DNA from 3 places in the Kitasatospora sp. NPDC089509 genome. Region 3 is predicted to be linked to each of the others. Evidence: riboswitches for the same ligand, from Rfam matches in the RefSeq annotation. Region 3 holds a riboswitch; each other region holds the start of a gene.
The links. A riboswitch is a leader RNA that binds a small molecule or an ion and turns the genes downstream of it on or off. The one in region 3 is predicted to bind cobalamin.
Positions count from the first base shown of each region.

Region 1: linked by a shared signal. The riboswitch ahead of ACIP4P_RS19960 (cobalamin biosynthesis protein) and the one ahead of ACIP4P_RS00805 (prenyltransferase/squalene oxidase repeat-containing protein) in region 3 are both predicted to bind cobalamin.
Region 2: linked by a shared signal. The riboswitch ahead of ACIP4P_RS20480 (ribonucleoside-diphosphate reductase subunit alpha) and the one ahead of ACIP4P_RS00805 (prenyltransferase/squalene oxidase repeat-containing protein) in region 3 are both predicted to bind cobalamin.

Region 1 is NZ_JBIVHS010000008.1:283,266-289,544, reverse strand. Features, by position in the region: gene ACIP4P_RS19975 (hypothetical protein) at 1-11, opposite strand, end outside; gene ACIP4P_RS19970 (hypothetical protein) at 583-1,701, opposite strand; gene ACIP4P_RS19965 (helix-turn-helix domain-containing protein) at 1,860-2,552, opposite strand; cobalamin riboswitch at 2,747-2,877, shown strand; gene ACIP4P_RS19960 (cobalamin biosynthesis protein) at 2,970-4,085, shown strand; gene ACIP4P_RS19955 (cobyric acid synthase) at 4,082-5,620, shown strand; gene ACIP4P_RS19950 (putative cobaltochelatase) at 5,617-6,279, shown strand, end outside.
Region 2 is NZ_JBIVHS010000009.1:32,306-38,584, reverse strand. Features, by position in the region: gene ACIP4P_RS20490 (glycoside hydrolase family 26 protein) at 1-1,027, opposite strand, end outside; gene ACIP4P_RS20485 (hypothetical protein) at 1,167-2,090, opposite strand; cobalamin riboswitch at 2,528-2,670, shown strand; gene ACIP4P_RS20480 (ribonucleoside-diphosphate reductase subunit alpha) at 2,860-5,265, shown strand; gene ACIP4P_RS20475 (ribonucleotide-diphosphate reductase subunit beta) at 5,265-6,279, shown strand, end outside.
Region 3 is NZ_JBIVHS010000001.1:216,965-223,243, reverse strand. Features, by position in the region: gene ACIP4P_RS00810 (hypothetical protein) at 1-954, opposite strand, end outside; gene ACIP4P_RS00805 (prenyltransferase/squalene oxidase repeat-containing protein) at 951-3,767, opposite strand; cobalamin riboswitch at 3,899-4,053, opposite strand; cobalamin riboswitch at 4,140-4,218, shown strand; gene ACIP4P_RS00800 (prenyltransferase/squalene oxidase repeat-containing protein) at 4,343-5,761, shown strand; gene ACIP4P_RS00795 (nuclear transport factor 2 family protein) at 5,874-6,257, opposite strand.

The DNA of each region.
Region 1 (6,279 bases), on a different contig from region 3:
CCCTCGGGCACCGGAACCCGGCCCCGGCCGGGCGCCGGCGCCGGCCCTCGTCGCCGGGGTACACCTGCCCCGCCCGGCCTGCCACCGGCGGGCCGGTGGGCCGTACCGGGGAGACGGGTCACCGTCGCACCGGTACCGATCGTCGGCGGGAGCGGGGCATCACGGTCGCGCGGGTTCCGAGACGTCACGTCGAGCAGTCTTCCCCTTGCACCGGCCTTCTGTCACATCCGGTTGTCCGTACGACCGCTCGGCCGGGGACGGGGCCCGGGCGAGACCCAGGCAAGATCGGGCAACAGAGGCAAACCGCCTGGCCGGAAACGTGTGGCGGGGCCATGCCAGGGTGGTGGCGGGGTGTCGCGCTGCCCGTTCGAACGGTCACTCTCCGTGTCCGGGTGGGCGTCGAGGGGCGCGGGGGACGGGGCGGGGTGGAAGCGGAACACCGGGATCCGGCCAGGTCGCGGGCGCCGGCCGGAACGCGGCGCTGCACCGGAAGTCGGCCGGGCCGACTTCCGGTGCGGCGGGTGTCTTCCGGTGCGGGGGGCGTCCGGTGCGGCGGGTGTGACCTCCGGTGCGGCGGGGGGCTCAGAGGAGGGGGGTGAGCCAGCGCCGCAGGAGTTCGCCGTAGTGGTCCGGCGCCGAGTTCCACAGGGCCGCGTGCTCGGCCCCCGGGAAGCGCTGGAGGCTCACCACGTCGTGGCGGGCCGCCGCCAGGCGCTGCACGGTGCCGAAGGGGGCCAGCTGGTCGTCCGGGCTGTGCAGCACCAGCGTCGGGACCCGCAGGTCGGTGCCCTCCGCGAGCCGGGAGAAGTCCGCGAGGTCGACCCCGGTGCGGCCCTGCGCGGCCAGCGCGCCGAGCTCTGCGGCGACCCCGGTGTAACCCGCCCGGGCGGCGTCCCGGCGGGCCGAGGCGGGGAGGTCCAGGACCACCGAGTCGAGCACGATGCCGCGGACCGCCTGGGCCCAGGCCGACCGGGCCGCCGCCTGCAGGACCATGGTTGCGCCCACCGACCAGCCGTAGAGGATCACCCGGCCCGCCCCGCTGTCGAGCGCCAGCCGCACCGCCGACTCGACGTCCCGCCACTCCGTCTCGCCGAAGTGGCTGAGGCCGTCCGGCGAGGCGGGGGCGCCCTCGTCGCCGCGGTAGGTGACGGACAGCACCGGCAGGCCCAGGCGGTGCAGCACCGGCAGGACCGGGAGGGTCTGCTGGCGGTCCGCCTCGGGCCCGTGCACCAGGATCACCCAGGTGCCGCGCGTGCCGTCGACCCGCCAGGCGGGGAGCGGGCCCAGCTCGCCCTCGGCGGCGGTGTCGGTGAAGGACAGGCCGAGCGCCCGGGTCGGATCGCCCAGGTGCACCCGCGGCGTGAAGCGGACCTCGGTGCCGGGGACGAGGGTGCCCCGGTCGGCCCGGACCAGCCGACGGGTGACGCCCTGCTCGTCGCGGTGCAGGATCTCCTCGACCACCGCGTGCCCGCCGTCCTCCCACTCCACGGCCCAGCGGCCCGGCCGCAGGCTCTCGGGGCGCCGGTTGAAGGTGACCCGGCCGGCCGCCAGGCTCTGCACCAGCACCGGCCCGGACTCCGATCCCCCGGCCCCCGGCCCCGCCCCCGGCCGGACCATCCGCTCCGAGGCCCGGCGGCCGATCACCAACACGGCCGCCCCCGCGGCGGCGGCCGCCACGACGGCTGCGGTTCCCCAACGCATCTCGATCCCCGCTCTGTTTCACGCACCGGACGGTTTTCGAGCACCAGTCCACCGGCGCACCGCACCCCCGGCCACCGGGCTGGCCCGTCCGGGGGACGGGGACGGGAGGGGAAGGGAGGGGACGGCGGGTGGGAGGGGACGGGAGGCGGCGGGCCGGGTCAGACGGGGACGGCGGGGTCCCGGGTGCTGAGGAGCTGCCAGAAGCGGGGGGTGAGGGGTGGGGTGGCGGTGCGGGGACCGGCCGTGGCGCCCCAGTAGGTGGGGGCGTGGTGCTCCTGGTGGAGGACCGGGAGGACGGCCGCCAGATCGGCTTCGGGGACGGGGACGAGGCGGGCGATCGGGCGCAGCTGGGACTGCCAGCGGCCGGTCACGCACTGCCGCAGGAGGCGGTCGAGGGCCTCGCCGCGGCCGGTGGCCTCGACCAGCTCGGTGAGCCGCAGGCCCAGGGCCTGGGCGAGGGCGTGGGTCTGGTCCGGCTCGCCGTCCCAGTGGCCGGTCAGTTCGGCCCGCCGGTAGTCGGCCGGCGCCATGCCGACCCGCTCGGCGACGGTCTCCTGGGTGAGCTCGCGGGCCAGCCGGTGGTCGCGCAGGCTCGTCGGCCGGCCGTCCATCAGCTCGGCGACGGGGCACCAGAGGGCGCGGGCCAGCGCGATCAGCTCGGCCTCGCCGGGCCGCGACCCGCCGAGCTCCCAGGCGAGGACGTGACCGGGGAGCAGCCGCACCCCGTGCGCGGCCATCCCCTCGGCGACCTGCTCGGGGGTCAGCCCGAGGCCGGCCCGGTGGGCGCGGGCGGCGCCGGGCGCGAACGGCACCGGGGCGGGGGCGACGGCGGGTGGCTTTCTGCGGCGCATGGCCCGAACCGTAGGCGCGGCCGGCGCGACGCCCCCAGCCGCCGAACGCACGAAGCCGGGCCGGTCGGGCCGCCGCCGCGCTGGGCGATCGCACAGGCCCGGAGCGGGCCGTTCCTGTGACCAACCCCTCCGTGACCTCGGTTGACTCCCGGATCGGGCCCGTGATGGGATCCTGGGGCCAAACGGAGGCATGGAGAGGAAGCCGGTGCGAGTCCGGCGCGGTCCCGCCACTGTCACCGGGGAGCACGCCCGGAAATGCCACGGTGGTCCGTCAGGAGCCGCTGGAAGGCCCGGGGGTGCGTCCGACCCGGAAGCCAGGAGACTCTCGCCCCCGGTACGTCGATCCAGGGCGCGGACCCTGAGTGAGGACACCCACGCGATGCGCGCTGCCCCGCCGGACCCCGACCACCCGCTGCCGTGCGCCCGCTGACCCGCGCCGCCGCCTTCGCGCTGGGGGCCGTCGCGGGCTACGCCGCCGACGCCCGGTTCGCCGACCCGCGCCGCGGCCACCCGGTCGCCCTGTTCGGCAGCGCCGCGACCCGCCTGGAGCGGCGCCTGTGGCGCGACGACCGCGCCGCCGGGGCGGCGTACACCGCGCTGTGCGTGGGCACGGTCGCGGCCGGGGCGCTGGCCCTGGACCGTACGGTCGGCCGGCACCCCCTGGGCCGGGCCGCGCTGGCCGCCGCGGCGACCTGGACGGTGCTCGGCGGCACCTCGCTGACCCGGGAGGCGCGCACCATCGGCCGGTCGCTCGCCGCGGGCGATCTGACGGCGGCCCGGGAGCGGCTGCCGCACCTGTGCGGGCGGGATCCGAGCGCGCTGGACGGGCCGCAGATCGCCCGCGCGGTGGTCGAGTCGGTGGCCGAGAACACCGCCGACGCCGTGGTGAACGCGCTGACCTGGGGCGCCCTGGCGGGCACGCCGGGGCTGCTGGCCTTCCGCGCGGTGAACACCCTGGACGCCATGGTCGGCCACCGCTCGCCCCGCTACGCCCGGTTCGGCTGGGCGTCGGCCCGGCTGGACGACGTCGCGGGCTGGCCGGGCGCCCGGCTGACCGCACTGCTGACGGTGGCCGCCGCGCCCGAACCGCGGACCGCCTGGCGGGTGTGGCGCCGGGACGGCTCCGCGCATCCGAGCCCGAACGCGGGCCAGGCCGAGTCGGCGTTCGCGGGCGCGGTGGGCGTGCGGCTGGGCGGGACTCTTCGGTACCCGCACGAGCCGAAGGGCGCGCCGGAGCCGAAAGCGACGAGCGACAAGCGACCGACGCAGGAGGGAGCGCCGGAGCGTGGGGGCACCTCCCGGCCGCCAGGCTGGGGGAGACCGTCGGCTCCGGGTCAGGAGCGCCCGGAGGCGAGTGCGGAGCCGACTGCCCGAGTGGAGCACCGGCCGGTGCTGGGGGCGGAGCTGCGGCCCGTGACGGTGGACGACATCGAACGGGCCTGCGCGCTGTCCCGGCGGGTGGGCGTGCTGGCGCTGGGTACGTCCGTCGCGGGGCATCTGGCGATCCGTCTGTGGAGGAGGGGCACGGCATGAGCAACGCGCTGCTGGTCGCGGGAACGACCTCGGACGCGGGCAAGAGCGTGGTGACGGCCGGGATCTGCCGTTGGCTGGTCCGGCAGGGGGTGCGGGTCGCGCCGTTCAAGGCGCAGAACATGTCGCTGAACTCCTTCGTCACCGCCGACGGCGCCGAGATCGGCCGGGCCCAGGCGATGCAGGCGCAGGCCGCCCGGGTGGAGCCGGAGGCGGCGATGAACCCGGTGCTGCTGAAGCCCGGCGCGAACGGCCGCAGCCAGGTGGTGCTGCTCGGCAGGGCGGTCGCCGAGGTGGGCGCGCTGGACTACCGGGAGCGCAAGCCCGTCCTGCTGGAGCGCGCCCTGGAGTGCCTGGCGGACCTGCGGGCCCGCTACGACGTGGTGGTCTGCGAGGGCGCCGGGTCGCCCGCCGAGATCAACCTGCGCGACCGGGACATCGCCAACATGGGCCTGGCCACGGCCGCCGCGCTGCCGGTGGTGGTGGTCGGGGACATCGACCGCGGCGGGGTGTTCGCGGCGATGTACGGGACGCTGGCGCTGCTGTCGGCGGAGGACCAGCGGCACGTGGCGGGCTGGTTCGTCAACAAGTTCCGCGGCGACGCCCGGCTGTTGGCGCCCGGGCTGGAGATGCTGCGCGAGCTGACCGGCCGGCCGGTGCTGGGCACCCTGCCGATGCTGCCGGGGCTGTGGCTGGACGCCGAGGACTCGCTGGACCTGTCCACCGTGGCGGACCGGGCGGACGGGCCCGGCCCGCTCGGGGCGGACGTGCTGCGGGTGGCCGTGGTGCGCTTCCCCCGGCTGTCCAACTTCACCGACCTGGACGCGCTGGCGCAGGAGCCGGGCGTGCTGGTGCGCTGGGTGACCCGGCCGGAGGAGCTGGCCGACGCCGACCTGGTGGTGCTGCCCGGCACCCGGGCCACCGTGGCCGACCTGGCCTGGCTGCGCGAGCGCGGCCTGGAGCCGACGCTGAAGGCGCGGGCGGCGGCCGGGCTGCCGATCCTCGGGGTGTGCGGCGGCTACCAGATGCTGGCGCGCTCGATCGAGGACGAGGTGGAGTCCGGGGCCGGGACGGTCGACGGGCTCGGGCTGCTGCCGACGCACGTCCGCTTCGGCGTCGAGAAGGTGCTGGCACGGCCGGTCGGCATGGCCTACGGGCAGCGGGTCGAGGGCTACGAGATCCACCACGGGGTCGTCTCCGTGGAGGGCGGCGAGGCGTTCTTCTCCGATGACCGCGGGCAGGGCCTGGAGGGCTGCCGGGTCGGCCCGGTCCTGGGCACCACCTGGCACGGCGCGCTGGAGAACGACGGCTTCCGCCGTGAACTCCTGCGCGAGGTCGCCGAATCGGCCGGCCGGGCGTTCGTCCCGGCGCCGGACACCTCGTTCGCCGCGGCGCGCGAGGCCCGGCTGGACCGGCTGGGCGACCTGATCGAGGAGCACGCGGACACCGACGCGCTGTGGAAGCTGATCGAGGGCGGGGTGCCGGCGGCCGGAACGCTGCCGTTCCTCCCGCCCGGGGCACCTGGGAGTGACGCATGAGTGACGTCCGCTATCCGTTCACCGCGATCGTCGGCATGGCCGACCTGCGGCTCGGGCTGCTGCTGAACGCGGTCTCGCCGGCCGTGGGCGGCGTGCTGGTGCGCGGCGAGAAGGGCACCGCCAAGTCGACCATGGTGCGCGCGCTGGCCGGGCTGCTGCCCGCCATCGCCGCCGTGGACGGCTGCCGGTTCGCCTGCGACCCGGCCGCGCCGGACCCGCAGTGCCCGGACGGCCCGCACCACGCCCCGGCCGGCTCGGAACGGCCTTCCCAGCTGGTCGAGTTGCCGGTCGGCGTGGCCGAGGACCGGATCGTCGGCTCGCTCGACCTGGAGCGCGCGCTGGCCGAGGGCGTCAAGGCGTACGAGCCGGGGCTGCTGGCCAAGGCGCACCGCGGCGTGCTGTACATCGACGAGGTCAACCTGCTCCAGGACCACGTGGTGGACCTGCTGCTGGACGCCGCCGCGATGGGCCGCTCGTACGTCGAGCGCGAGGGCGTGTCGGTGCGGCACGCGGCGCGGTTCCTGCTGGTCGGCACGATGAACCCGGAGGAGGGCGAGCTGCGGCCGCAGCTGCTCGACCGCTTCGGGCTGACCGTCGAGATCGCCGCCACCCGGGACCCGGCCGAGCGCGCCGAGGTGGTCCGGCGCCGGCTCGCGTAC
Region 2 (6,279 bases), on a different contig from region 3:
TGTGCAGCCCCCTGGTGTCCACCAGGTAGTGGTAGGTGATCCGCCACAGCGCCTGGTACTCGGCCGGCTTCTGGCCCGCCCACCAGAACCTGCTGGCACAGTCCTGCACGTTCATCTCGTGATACGGGCGCAGCAGCACCGGCACGTCGTGCGCCGCCAGGTACTCCAGGTGATCCGCCAGGTAGGAGAGGTCGGACACCAGCGCCCGGTACTCGGGGGTGTCGTGCTGGCTGTCCACGACCCGGCCGAACCAGCCGGGGTCCTTGGCCGCGGGGGAGTTCGAACAGAGCACCCGGTCGAAGGACTTGACGTCCGATCCGGGGTAGGGCTGGTGAAAGGACATCCCGACGATCCCGGCCGGGGCACCGCCGTTGTCCGGCAGTTCGGTGCTGCTGCCGTCGCAGTTGTGCTGGACGCCGGAGGTGCCGTAGGTGCCGTCGTCGGCGCGTGGGTGGCCGGACCAGACCGCGGCCAGCAGGTCGACGGCGTCGTCGGTGTACTGCCAGCCGGGTCGGCAGGTGGGCCAGCGGCCGGCCGAGTAGGAGCGCGGGTTGCCGACGCCCCAGGCGCTCTGGCCGTAGCCGGGGCCGAGGTCGGTCTCGACGAAGCCCGGCAGCTTGCCGGTGATGTCGGCGGCCTTCCGGTAGTAGTAGCCGACCTGCTTGGTGCCGCGATAGTCGCCGTACTCCGGGTTGTTGCGCTCGTTGTGCGCCTCGACGTGCTGGCCGATCACCGTCCCGCCGCTCTTCCCGGTGCGGGCCTGGCTCTCCAGGTCGGTCAGGAACTGGTCGACGGCGCGGGCGTTCGGCGAGGCCCGCGGATCCCGGGCCAGCAGGTCCCGGCCCACGTCCGGCGGCAGGGTGCGTCCGGGCGCGCCCACCGACACCGGTGCGCGGGAGGGCTGTTCGACGTCGCTCCGGTCGGTCCGCCCGTCGCGACCCAGCAGCACGAATGCGCCGGTCGCGACGACCGCCCCGGCCACGGCCAGGACGGCGGGCTTGCCGCGCAGGGCACTGGGCAGCGCCACGGACCACTCCTCCGGTTGCTCGCCGGTACCGACCCCCACGGACCCAACCGGAACACGCGTACGAATGACTGCCCGAGAGCCTGTCACACTCCCCCGGCCCCCGCGAACGAATCCGCCGGGACCGGGGCGTCGGGGGAGGTCAGCCCGCCGGAGCCGGGGGCGGCGTGCCCTGCGCTCCCGGCGCGGCGGAGCCCGCGGCCTTGGCGCGCTGCAGCAGCTGGCCCTTCACGTACTCGGAGAATCCGGAGGCCGCCGCGGTCGCCGTGGCGTCGGGGTTGTTGCCGCCCTTCGCCGAGCCCTCGACCGTGAAGTAGGCGTACCGGCCGAGGCTGTTGTGGGTATTGGTGCAGCCGGGGTTGGCGCAGAAGGCCGGGGCGCCGGCGGCCGGCAGACCCTTGAGCTGGCCGGCGTAGTTCTTCATCGCGGTCTCGGCCTGGATCTTGTGATCGAAGACGGCCACGCCGACGGTCACCGCGCTGTCGCCGGAGACGTACGTCGCCCGGAGCACCTTCTGGCACCCCTGGTCACCGAGCACCTTGCCGAGCCCGCCGGTCGTCGAATTGCCGTCCCAGCACGGCTGGTCCAGCGCGACCATGGTCCGGTTCCAGGCCGCGCCGTTGATCGTCAGCTGCTGCGCGGAGAACAGCACGCCCGCGTCCTGCGGCGCCGGGTCGGTCGTGGCCTCCCAGATCGGCTTCGACGGGTCGTCCGTCTGGCCGGACTGTCCCCCCGGGCTCCCGGACGGGCTCGACGGCGTGGCCGTGGGCCGACCGGAGGCGGTCGAGGTCTGGCCCGCGACCGCCTTCTCACCGTCGTCCTTCTTGCCCTGGAGCAGCACCGCGCCGCCCGCGGCCAGGCCACCCACCACGACGACCGCGGCGACGATGCCGATCACCTTGAGCCTGCGCTTGCGCTTGCCCTCGGCCTCGTTGCGGTCCGCCAGCGCCGCCCAGTCGGGCTCGGCGCGCTGCGTCGGAACGGGCTGCGGGGGCTGGGGCTGCTGCTGCCACTGCGGCTGGGCCTGCGACTGCGGCTGCGGCGGCTGGGCCTGCGGCTGCGGCACCGGAGGAACGGGCTGGGGAAGCGGCTGCCCGGACGGCGCCACCGGCCCGTACGAGGGCGGCGGCGGGCCGAAGCCCCCGCTCGGCGGCGGCACCGGTCCCGGTACCACCGGCTGCTGATTCCGTGCGCCCCCCGGCCCGGCGGGAGACGTTCCCTGCGGCCCGTGCCCAGGTACGCCAGTTCCGTCGCTCATGCGCCCAGATCGTAGGGCATGCGCCCGACCGCCGATCCGCCCGGTGACCATTCCGTGCCGGAACCGGGACGCCGTCGGCGCGGACCGGGGCGTCCCGTACACACGACCGGGCTTCCCGGCGGCCTCACCCGGGCCTCCGGCCGCCTCTGCGAGGCCTCCCGCCAAGCGCCGCAAGGCCCCTCGCCCGACACCACCGGTCATCGCTCCAACACGCCACGCCGCACTACATGTGGTGTCGCATCGGAGAGATGCCACTACATGTATGCTCGCTTCTGCTGTCGATGCAGGGGAACCCGGTGCGAATCCGGGACTGCCCCGCAGCGGTGTGCGGGCGGCTCCAGGAGCCGCGCCGCGAGTCCGAGTACCTGCCGACCAGCGTGCGCACGGCCCTCCCGCAGAGGCCGCACAAGCACCAGTACGACCCCTCCGGGCCTCGCGGGCGGGCCGGGGAGACACCTCTCGCGACGTCGTTTGCGTTCGCGCCGTGCTCCCCTGCCCAGATCGGCCCGGGTGACCCCGATCACGCCGCCGATCGCCGCCAGGAGAGAGCGCCTTGACCACCGCTGCCTCAGTCACCCTGCCCGCCCAGGGCACCGGTACCGCCTTTGTCGACCCGACGGTCGCCGACCCCGGCGGCGCGCTCCTGCGGCTGCTCACCGACCGCAGCGTCGACCTCACCGAGGTCGACCCCGGCCATGTCGCCGCCGCCGCGCTGCGCGGCCGCCACGCCGGCTCGGACTTCGCCGAGCTCCGCGGGCTGGCCGTGGACGCCGCCGCGTCGATGATCGCCGAGGACCCCCAGTACTCGAAGCTCGCGGCCCGCCTGCTCGCCCTGGAGATCGTCGACGAGGCGAACAGCCAGGGTTCCACCACCTTCGCCGCCTCGATCGCCGTCGGCCACGCCGAGGGCCTGATCGGCGACACCACCGCCGCGTTCGTCGCCAAGCACGCCGCCGCCCTGGACGCCCTGATCGACGCCAAGGGCGACGACCGGTTCGAGTACTTCGGCCTGCGCACCGTGCAGTCCCGCTACCTGCTGCGCCACCCGATCACCCGCAAGGTGATCGAGACCCCGCAGCACTTCCTGCTCCGCGTCGCCTGCGGCCTGGCGGTCGGTGACACCGAGCAGTCCGTGCGCGAGGTGTCCGAGCTGTACGGCCTGATGAGCCGCCTGGAGTACCTGACCTCCTCGCCGACGCTCTTCAACTCCGGCACCCGGCACCCGCAGATGTCCAGCTGCTACCTGCTGGACTCGCCGCTGGACAACCTGGACTCGATCTACAACCGCTACGCGCAGATCGCCCGGCTGTCCAAGCACGCCGGCGGCATCGGCCTGTCCTACTCGCGCATCCGCTCGCGCGGCAGCCTGATCCGCGGCACCAACGGCAAGTCCAACGGCATCGTGCCGTTCCTGCGCACCCTCGACTCCTCGGTCGCCGCCGTCAACCAGGGCGGCCGCCGCAAGGGCGCGGCCTGCGTCTACCTGGAGACCTGGCACGCCGACATCGAGGAGTTCCTGGAGCTCCGCGACAACACCGGCGAAGAGGCCCGCCGCACCCACAACCTCAACCTGGCGCACTGGATCCCGGACGAGTTCATGCGCCGCGTGAACGCCAACGCCGACTGGTCGCTGTTCTCCCCGGCCGACGTGCCCGAGCTGGTCGACCTCTGGGGCGCCGAGTTCGACGAGGCCTACGTCAAGGCCGAGCTGGCCGGCAAGGCCGTCCGCACCATCCCGGCGCAGACCCTCTACGCCCGCATGATGCGCACCCTCGCGCAGACCGGCAACGGCTGGATGACCTTCAAGGACGCCTCCAACCGGGCCGCCAACCAGACCGCCCTGCCGGGCCGCACGGTGCACTCCTCCAACCTGTGCACCGAGATCCTGGAGGTCACGGACGACTCCGAGACCGCCGTCTGCAACCTCGGCTCGGTCAACCTCGGCGCCCACGTGGCCGCCGGCGCCTCCGCCGACGACCTGATCAACGCCATGGACTGGGAGCGGCTGGACGCCACCGTGCGCACCGCCGTCACCTTCCTCGACCGCGTGGTGGACATCAACTTCTACCCGACGGTCGAAGCGGGCACCTCCAACTCCCGCTGGCGGCCGGTCGGCCTCGGCGTGATGGGCCTCCAGGACGTCTTCTTCAAGCTGCGGCTCGACTTCGACTCGGCCGAGGCCAAGCAGCTGTCCACGATGATCTCCGAGCGCATCATGCTCACCGCCTACGAGCGCTCCGCCGACCTGGCCGAGCAGCTCGGCCGCCACGAGGCGTACGGCGAGACCCGCGCCGCCCGCGGCGAGCTGCACATCGACCACTTCCCGACGGCCGCCCCGCAGTGGGCCGACCGCTGGACCGCGCTGCGCGCCCGGATCGCCGAGACCGGCCTGCGCAACTCGCTGCTGCTCGCGATCGCCCCGACCGCGACCATCGCGTCCATCGCCGGCGTGTACGAGTGCATCGAGCCGCAGGTGTCCAACCTGTTCAAGCGCGAGACGCTCTCCGGCGAGTTCCTCCAGGTCAACCCGTACCTGGTGCGCGAGCTCAAGGAGCTCGGCGTCTGGGACCAGCAGACCCGTGACTCGCTGCGCGACGCCAACGGCTCGGTGCAGGAGCTCGGTTGGCTGCCCGAGGAGGTGCGTTCGCTGTACCGCACCGCGTGGGAGCTGCCGCAGCGCGCCCTGATCGACCTGGCCGCGGCCCGCATGCCGTACCTCGACCAGAGCCAGTCGCTGAACCTGTTCATGGCGGCGCCGACCATCGGCAAGCTCAGCTCGATGTACGCCTACGCGTGGAAGGTGGGTCTGAAGACCACCTACTACCTGCGCTCGCGCCCCGCGACCCGGATCGCCCAGGCCGCCTCCGGCACCGCCCGCGCCGCCGCGCCGGTGCCCGTGAACACCCCGACCCTCACCCCGGAGGAAGAGGCCGCGCTGGCCTGCTCCCTGGAGAACCCCGAGTCCTGCGAGGCCTGCCAGTAATGACTGCCGACGACCGCAAGATGCTGCTCGACCCCGGCTTCGAGCTGACCCTGCGCCCGATGCGCTACCCGTCGTTCTACGACCGGTACCGCGACGCGATCAAGAACACCTGGACCGTCGAGGAGGTGGACCTGCACTCCGACGTCGCCGACCTGGCGAAGCTCAGCGAGGGCGAGCGCCACCTGATCGGCCGCCTGGTGGCGTTCTTCGCGACCGGTGACTCGATCGTCGCCAACAACGTGGTGCTGAGCCTCTACAAGCACATCAACTCCCCGGAAGCGCGGCTGTACCTGAGCCGTCAGCTGTTCGAGGAGGCCGTGCACGTCCAGTTCTACCTGACGCTGCTGGACACCTACCTTCCGGACCCGGAGGACCGCAACGCGGCCTTCGCCGCGGTGGAGAACATCCCCTCCATCCACCAGAAGGCCCAGTTCTGCTTCAAGTACATGAACGCGGTCGACCACATCGACTCGCTGCAGACCAAGGAGGACCGCCGCGCGTTCCTCCTGAACCTGATCTGCTTCGCGGCGTGCGTCGAGGGCCTGTTCTTCTACGGCGCGTTCGCGTACGTGTACTGGTTCCGCTCGCGCGGTCTGCTGCACGGTCTCGCCACCGGCACCAACTGGGTGTTCCGCGACGAGTCCATGCACATGGACTTCGCGATGTCGGTCGTCGACACCGTCCGCGAGGAGGAGCCCGACCTCTTCGACGACGAGATGGCCAAGCAGGTCACCGAGATGCTGGAGGAGGCCGTCGAGGCCGAGCTCCAGTTCGCCCAGGACCTGTGCGGTGACGGCCTGGCCGGCATGAACACCGACTCGATGCGCCAGTACCTGGAGGCCGTCGCGGACCAGCGCCTGGCCCGCCTCGGGATGCCGATCCGCTACGGGTCGACCAACCCGTTCGGCTTCATGGAGCTCCAGAACGTCCAGGAGCTGACCAACTTCTTCGAGCGCCGGGTGTCGGCGTACCAGGTCGCGGTCGAGGGCTCGGTCGCCTTCGACGACGACTTCT
Region 3 (6,279 bases):
GGTCGGGCTCGCCGAGGTCGCGGTGGCCGACGGGGTGTCGGTCGGCGTGGGCGGGTCCGTCGGGGTGGGTGTCCCCTCGGGGGTGGCGGCCGGGGTCGTCGGCTGGTCGGAGGCAGGCGCGTCCGGGGTCGGCTCCGGGGTGCCGTCGGCCGGGGCCGCCGTGCCGCCCGGGGCGGGGGCCCGGCCGGGGGCGGGCTGCCGGGCACCGCCGCCGGGCTGCGGGGCGGAGCCGGAGCCGTGGCCGCTGCCTCCCGACGCTGAACCGCCGGTGGTCGAGCCACCGGAGCCGGAACCGGAGCCGCCCGCCGTTCCGCCGCCCGAACCCGAGCCGCCGCCACCGCCGTTGGAGCCGTTGGAGCCGTTGCCCGAGCCGCCGCCGGAACCGGAGCCGCCGGTGGTCGAACCGCCGGGCGCGGTGTTGTGGGCCCGTAGGGAGTCCACCGGGATGGTCGGCCGCCCGATGGTCAGGGCGTCGTTGGTCTCACCGAAGATCCACAGGTCCACGCTGCCCGGATTGGGGTGGTAGCTCATCGCGCCGAGCTGGCTGTAGCTCCAGTCGGTGTCCCCCGGGTCGGCGTGCCAGTACGACCAGTAGGCCTTGGCCGGCGGGGTGAGGACGCACTTCTCCTGGTCGGCGGTCGGGTACTGCTTGCCGCCCAGGTACCCGCTGAAGCCGATCCGGCAGATGAACGCCGGGCCGTCGTGGCCGGTGCCGGTGGTGTGCCAGCCGCCCTGGTTGAGCAGCTCGTAGCCGGTGGTCGGCGTGGTGCCGCAGGAGCGCAGCACCGGACCGCCCCACTTGCTGAAGTCGATCGCCAGGATCACGCCGGAGGTGGTCGTGCACTGGTCCAGTGGCAACGGTGCGGCGGCGGCCGGGGTGGCCGTGCCGAGCAGCGCGGTGCCGATCAGCGAGAGCGCGCCGAGCACGGCCGCCAGGCCCTGTCGGCGGCTCATCGGTGCCGCCCCTGGCCGAGGCGGGTGCGGGAGACGGCGACGGCGGTGCCGCCGGCCAGCAGCAGGGCCAGGGCGAGCAGCGCCGGGAGGGCGGCGTCGCTGCCGGTGTGGGCCAGGCCGGAGCCGTTCGGGGCGGCGGCGTCGGCCACCACCGGCCGGACCTCGCCGCCCGGTGCCCCGCCGTCACCGGCGCCCGCCGGGGGCGCGTCGGTCACGCCGGGCGCGGAGGCCCCGGACGTCCCGGTCGGCGCCGGGGTGCCGGTCGAACTCGCGCCGGAGGTCGGGGACCCAGTGGAGGTCGGGGAGCCGGTGGAGGTCGGGGAGGCGGTCGCGGAGGGCGACCCGCTCGGCTGCGGCGTCCCCGCCGCCACCGGCCGCTTCAGCGTCCCGAAGGACGTGCCGACCGTCCCGCCCAGCACCTGGGTCGAGGCCCGGACGTCCGAGCCGCGCTGCCCGGCCGCCGCGACGTTGAAGCCGCCGTCCGTGTTCTGCTGCCCGGCCAGGAAGTCCCGGGCCCGCGAGATCGCCGGACCGTACTGCCCGGCCCGCAGCGAGAACGTCTGGACGGCCAGGGCGGTCGAGTTGGTCGAGTCGCCGGAGGCGCCCGGGAAGCCGCCGTCGGCGAGCTGCTTGCCCGCGATCCACGCGACCGCGCGGTCCACGGCCTGCCGGGCGGCCGGGTCGTCGGGGAGCAGGTCGAGGGCCATCGCGGCCATCGCGGTGCTGTCCACGTCGGAGTCGCCCTTGGCCGGGATCAGGCTCGGCCAGGAGCCGTCGGCGTGCTGGAGGCCGGTCAGGTAGCGCACCGGCTCGGTGGCGTGGGCGCCGTCCCCGGCCCGGAGTTGGGCGATGATGCCGAGCGACTGGGAGAACACCGAGGTCGCGTAGCGGTAGTTGCCCTGGGCCGCGCAGGCGGTGTCGGGGGCCTGGCTGGGCGCGGTGCAGATGATGGCGGCGAGCGCGGCGATCAGGTCCTGGCCGCCGAAGGCGCGCGGGTCGCGGCCGACCACCTCGGCGAGCAGCGCCGTCTTGCCGATCGAGCCGCCGCCGGCGAACTCGGTACCGACGTTCGTCCAGTCGTCCACCGTCCGGCCGTTGCCGTCCTTGCCGTGCTGGTCGAGGAAGTCGGCGATCCGGCCCAGTGCCTTGTCGTCGCTGCCGGTGGCGGCGAGGGCGAAGGCGCCGTCGATGGTCAGCCCGAAGTCGGCGAAGCCCGGGAAGCCCTCGTAGTACTGGCCGCCGATCAGCCGGGTCGGGTCGGTGAGGTAGGCCGAGCCCTTGGCCAGGTCGGGCTTCCGGTGCAGGTCGTGGTCGAGCGCGGCGAGGTCGGTGCCGGCCAGGGCGAGCACCGCCTGTCCGGTGGCGGTGGGGTCCGCGTCGGTGGCGGCCGGGTCGGTGGTGAAGCCCCCGGAGGGCAGCTGCCGGGCGGCGATCCAGCCGGTGGCGGCCGCGTCGGCGTCGGTGCGGCCGGCCGCCTTCAGTGCCTGGGCGGCCAGCGCCGTGGTGTAGGTGTCGCTCGCGCCGGCCCAGGAGTACGGCCAGAGGCCGCCGTCGGGCTTCTGCTGGGCGGCGGTCCAGGCGTCGGCGCGCTTGACGGCGTCGGGCGCGGCGCCGGCCCGGCGCAGGGTGAGCGCGGTCAGCGCGGTGGTGCCCGGGTCGCCGTCGCAGTGGTCGCCGGGGGCGATCATCACGGAGGAGACGCCGCCGTCGGCGCACTGGGCGGAGGTGAGCCGGGTGACGGCGGTGGGCGGCAGGGCGGTGCCGGAGCGGGCGAGGGCCAGCAGGGCGAGGGCCTGGTTGACGGGATAGGTCGCGCCCTCGAAGTCCCCGGCCGCGGTGCAGGCGCCGAGCTTGCCCTGGGCGGTGCAGACGTGGTCGGTGAGCGCGGCGATCAGGTCGTGTCCGCCGAAGGCGCGCGGGTCCCCGCCGGTGATCTCGGCGAGCAGGGCCAGCTGGGCGACGGCCCGGGGGACGGGGGCCGCCTCGGGGCCGCCCGGGAAGGCGTACTGGTCGGTGTGGGCGGCCAGGTAGGCGACGATCTTGCGCAGGGTGTCGTCCTGCCCGCCGGCCGCGGCCAGCGTGAAGGCGGTGTCGGTGGTGGCGTCGTAGTCCACCGCCTTCGCCGAGGGGTCGTACACGTGGTCGCCGTCGGTCAGCCGGGCGACCAGCCAGCGGGCCGCGGCGGGCAGGTCGGCCTTGGGGGGCTTCGGCGTACCGGTCGCGGTCGGCGTGGGGGTGGGCGTGGGGGTCGGCGTGGGCGTGGGCGACCCGCCCTTGGCCCGGACCGAGTCCGGGGTGAAGGTCGGGGAGCCGGTGGTGCCGCCGACGTCCGTCCCGCCGTACACCCAGGCCTCGACCTCGCCGGGCGCGGGCTTCTGCGACATCGCGCCGAGCGTGGCGTACGACCAGTGGTCCTGGCCGACCGGGGCGATCCAGTACGACCAATAGCCGGTCGCCTGCGGGGTGTTGACGCAGGACTCCTTGTCCGGCGTGGGGTACTGGGTGCCGTCGTGGAAGGCCGGGTTGCCGAGTCGGCAGACGAAGGCGGGGCCGTCGTGCGCCGTGCCGGCGGTGCTGAACCCGCCGTTGTGCAGCAGGTTCATCCCGGTGGTGGGGTGGGCGTCGCAGCCGCGGACCACGCCGCCGCCGAACGGGCCGAAGTCGACCGCGACGACGGCCCCGGAGGTCGCCGTGCACTGCTCCAGCGGGTCCGCGTGGGCGGCGGTCCCGGGCAGGGCCACCAGGGCCAGGCTGCCCGCGGTCAGCGCGAGCGCGGCGGCGGCCGCGGAGGCGGCGGTTCCTCGCCGCCACACGGTGGGACGGTGTCTGTGGACCGGCACGGAACGAACTCCCCTGTCGACTGCGGCGTCGGCGGGGACACGGGTGCGCAGCAGGGCACCCCGGGGCAGGGGTGGGCCGTACCGCGTCGCAGTCCTCGACGACGCTCGTGCGTACTCCATGGCGCAGGCATTCCGGCTCGCCCGCCGGGACGAGTCGACTGAACTCGTCGGTACGGGCACACGGTTGCGGGACAGCGCCGGATTCGAACCGGCTTCCCCTGACTCCCCTGGAGGAAAAACGCTTCATCAGACCATGGCCGGACCAGCGAGGTCAACGATTCGTCATATCGTCTACGTCACGGCTCGTTCGAATTCGATGCGGTAAGGTCCCGGCTCGGCCGAGCGGGGGAACCCGGTGGAAATCCGGGGCTGACGCGCAACGGTGTGCGGGGCGGCACTGCCTCCCCCGCGAGCCCGGATGCCCGGCGGCCGCACTGTTCCGCGGAAGTCCGTCCACGCGATCCGGGCGTCGGCCGCCCTCGCGCCGACGCCGAAACCGCCGACGCACCGGGCACGGTCGGGGCCCCTCACCCCCCAGGAGCCCTTCCATGACCCGCACCCTCCACCGCGGCCTCGCCACCGCCGTCGCCGCCCTGGCCGCGGCCGGCACCGCGCTCGCCACCGCCGTCCCGGCCCAGGCCACCGCGAGCCCGACCCAGATCAGCACCTCCGTCACCAACGGCGTCGCCTACCTGCGCAGCCTCCAGGGCGCGGACGGCGGCTACGCGGGCAGCGGACTGTCCAACGAGTGGGCGTTCAGCGCCCTGGCCGCGGCCGGGACCGCCGCCGCCGACGTCACCCCCGGCGGCGACGCCACCAAGAACGCCCGCCTGGTCTACCGCAACCAGCTCGCCGCCCCGACCTGGCCGAACGCCAGCCCGGTGGTCACCGACTACGAGCGCGGCATCCTCAACTCCTACGCGGCGGGCATAGACCCGGCCCGGGTCGGCCCCGGCCGCAACCTGATCGCCGACGCCGTCTCCTACTGGCAGACGTCCACGCCCGGCTACTACGGCCCCGCCGCAAACTTCAACGGCACCGTTTTCGCCCTGCTCGCCCTCGGCGGCGCCCGCACCCAGGCCGGCGCCCAGCGGGTGCCCCAGCCGCTGCTGGACGCCTCCACCGCCGTGGTGCGTGCCAACCAGCACACCGACGGCGGCTGGAACTACAGCAAGGCCGCGGGCGACCCGAACGCCCTCGGCCAGCCCAGCGACGTCGACATGACCGGCGCGTCGATGGCCTCGCTGTGCGTCGGCGGGGTGGCCAACACCGACCCGGCGGTGCTCGCCGCGAAGGGCTTCCTCAAGGCCAAGATGGCCACCTCGGGCGCGTTCAACGCGATGTACGGGGTGAACACCGACTCCAACGGCTGGGCCGTCTCCGGCCTGATCGCCTGCGGCTTCGACCCGCAGGGCACGGACTTCACCTCGCCCGCCCCGTTCAAGAAGACCCCGGTGGACTTCCTGATCTCCCAGCAGTTCAACCCCGGCGGCGGCTTCCGCTACCAGCCCACCGACACCTCGCCCAGCGCCTACGCCTCGGTCGACGGCCTGCGCGCGGTCGCCGGCGGCGGCTTCACGGCCACCCCGCCCACCCCGGTCACCGCGGGCGAGCCGCAGTTCGTGGCCACCTCCGGCTTCACCCCGGGCACCGCCGCCCGGATCGCCCTGATCGTCGACGACGGCACCGGCAACCCGCGCCCCTGCGCGGTCACCATCACCCCCACCGGCAGCACCGCGACCCTCGGCGACGTGCTCGACGCGGCCGCCACCGCGAGCCCGGCCGGCTGCGTCACGGCGGTCACCCCGGCCAGCGGCGTCGCCGGTCCGATCACCTCGCTCAACGGCGTTGCCAACAGCGGTACTTCGAGCTGGCTGCTGTCGACCGACGGCGGCGCCTCGATCACCGCCGACCGCACCGCCGTGGTCAACCTCGGCGACACCGTCTCGCTGCGCTACGGCAGCTGACGTACCCCGTGCGGACGGCGGCCCCGGGAACGTCCGGGGCCGCCGTCCGTCCGCCGTCGGTCCGTCCGCCGTCGGTCACCCGTCAACCGGCAACCGGCAACCGGCAACCGGCTCAGGCCTCGGGGCCGTACGCGCCGAAGCCCCGGCAGACCCGGCCCTCGCGGAAGCTGAGCACCTCGGCGACGGCCCGGCCGCGCTCGTTGCGGTAGTTGATGACGAGGGTGTCGACCGAGACCCGGACGTCCTCGACGGTGAAGTGCAGATCGGGCAGGTGCTTCAGGCCCTTCGCCCAGTAGACCCGCAGGGCCTCCTTGCCGCGCACCTCGCCGGACGGGTCGCCGATCAGTTCGAGGATCCGGGGCGAGGCGAAGACGACGTCCTCGGTGAAGTGGGCGAGGATGCGCTCCAGGTCGTGCGCGTTCCAGGCGTCCGCCCAGTCCCGGGCGAAGCGGGTGCCGAATTCGTGGTTGAAGTTGCGGTCGAAGTCGTGGTCCATGCCCCTGGACGGTAACGACAAC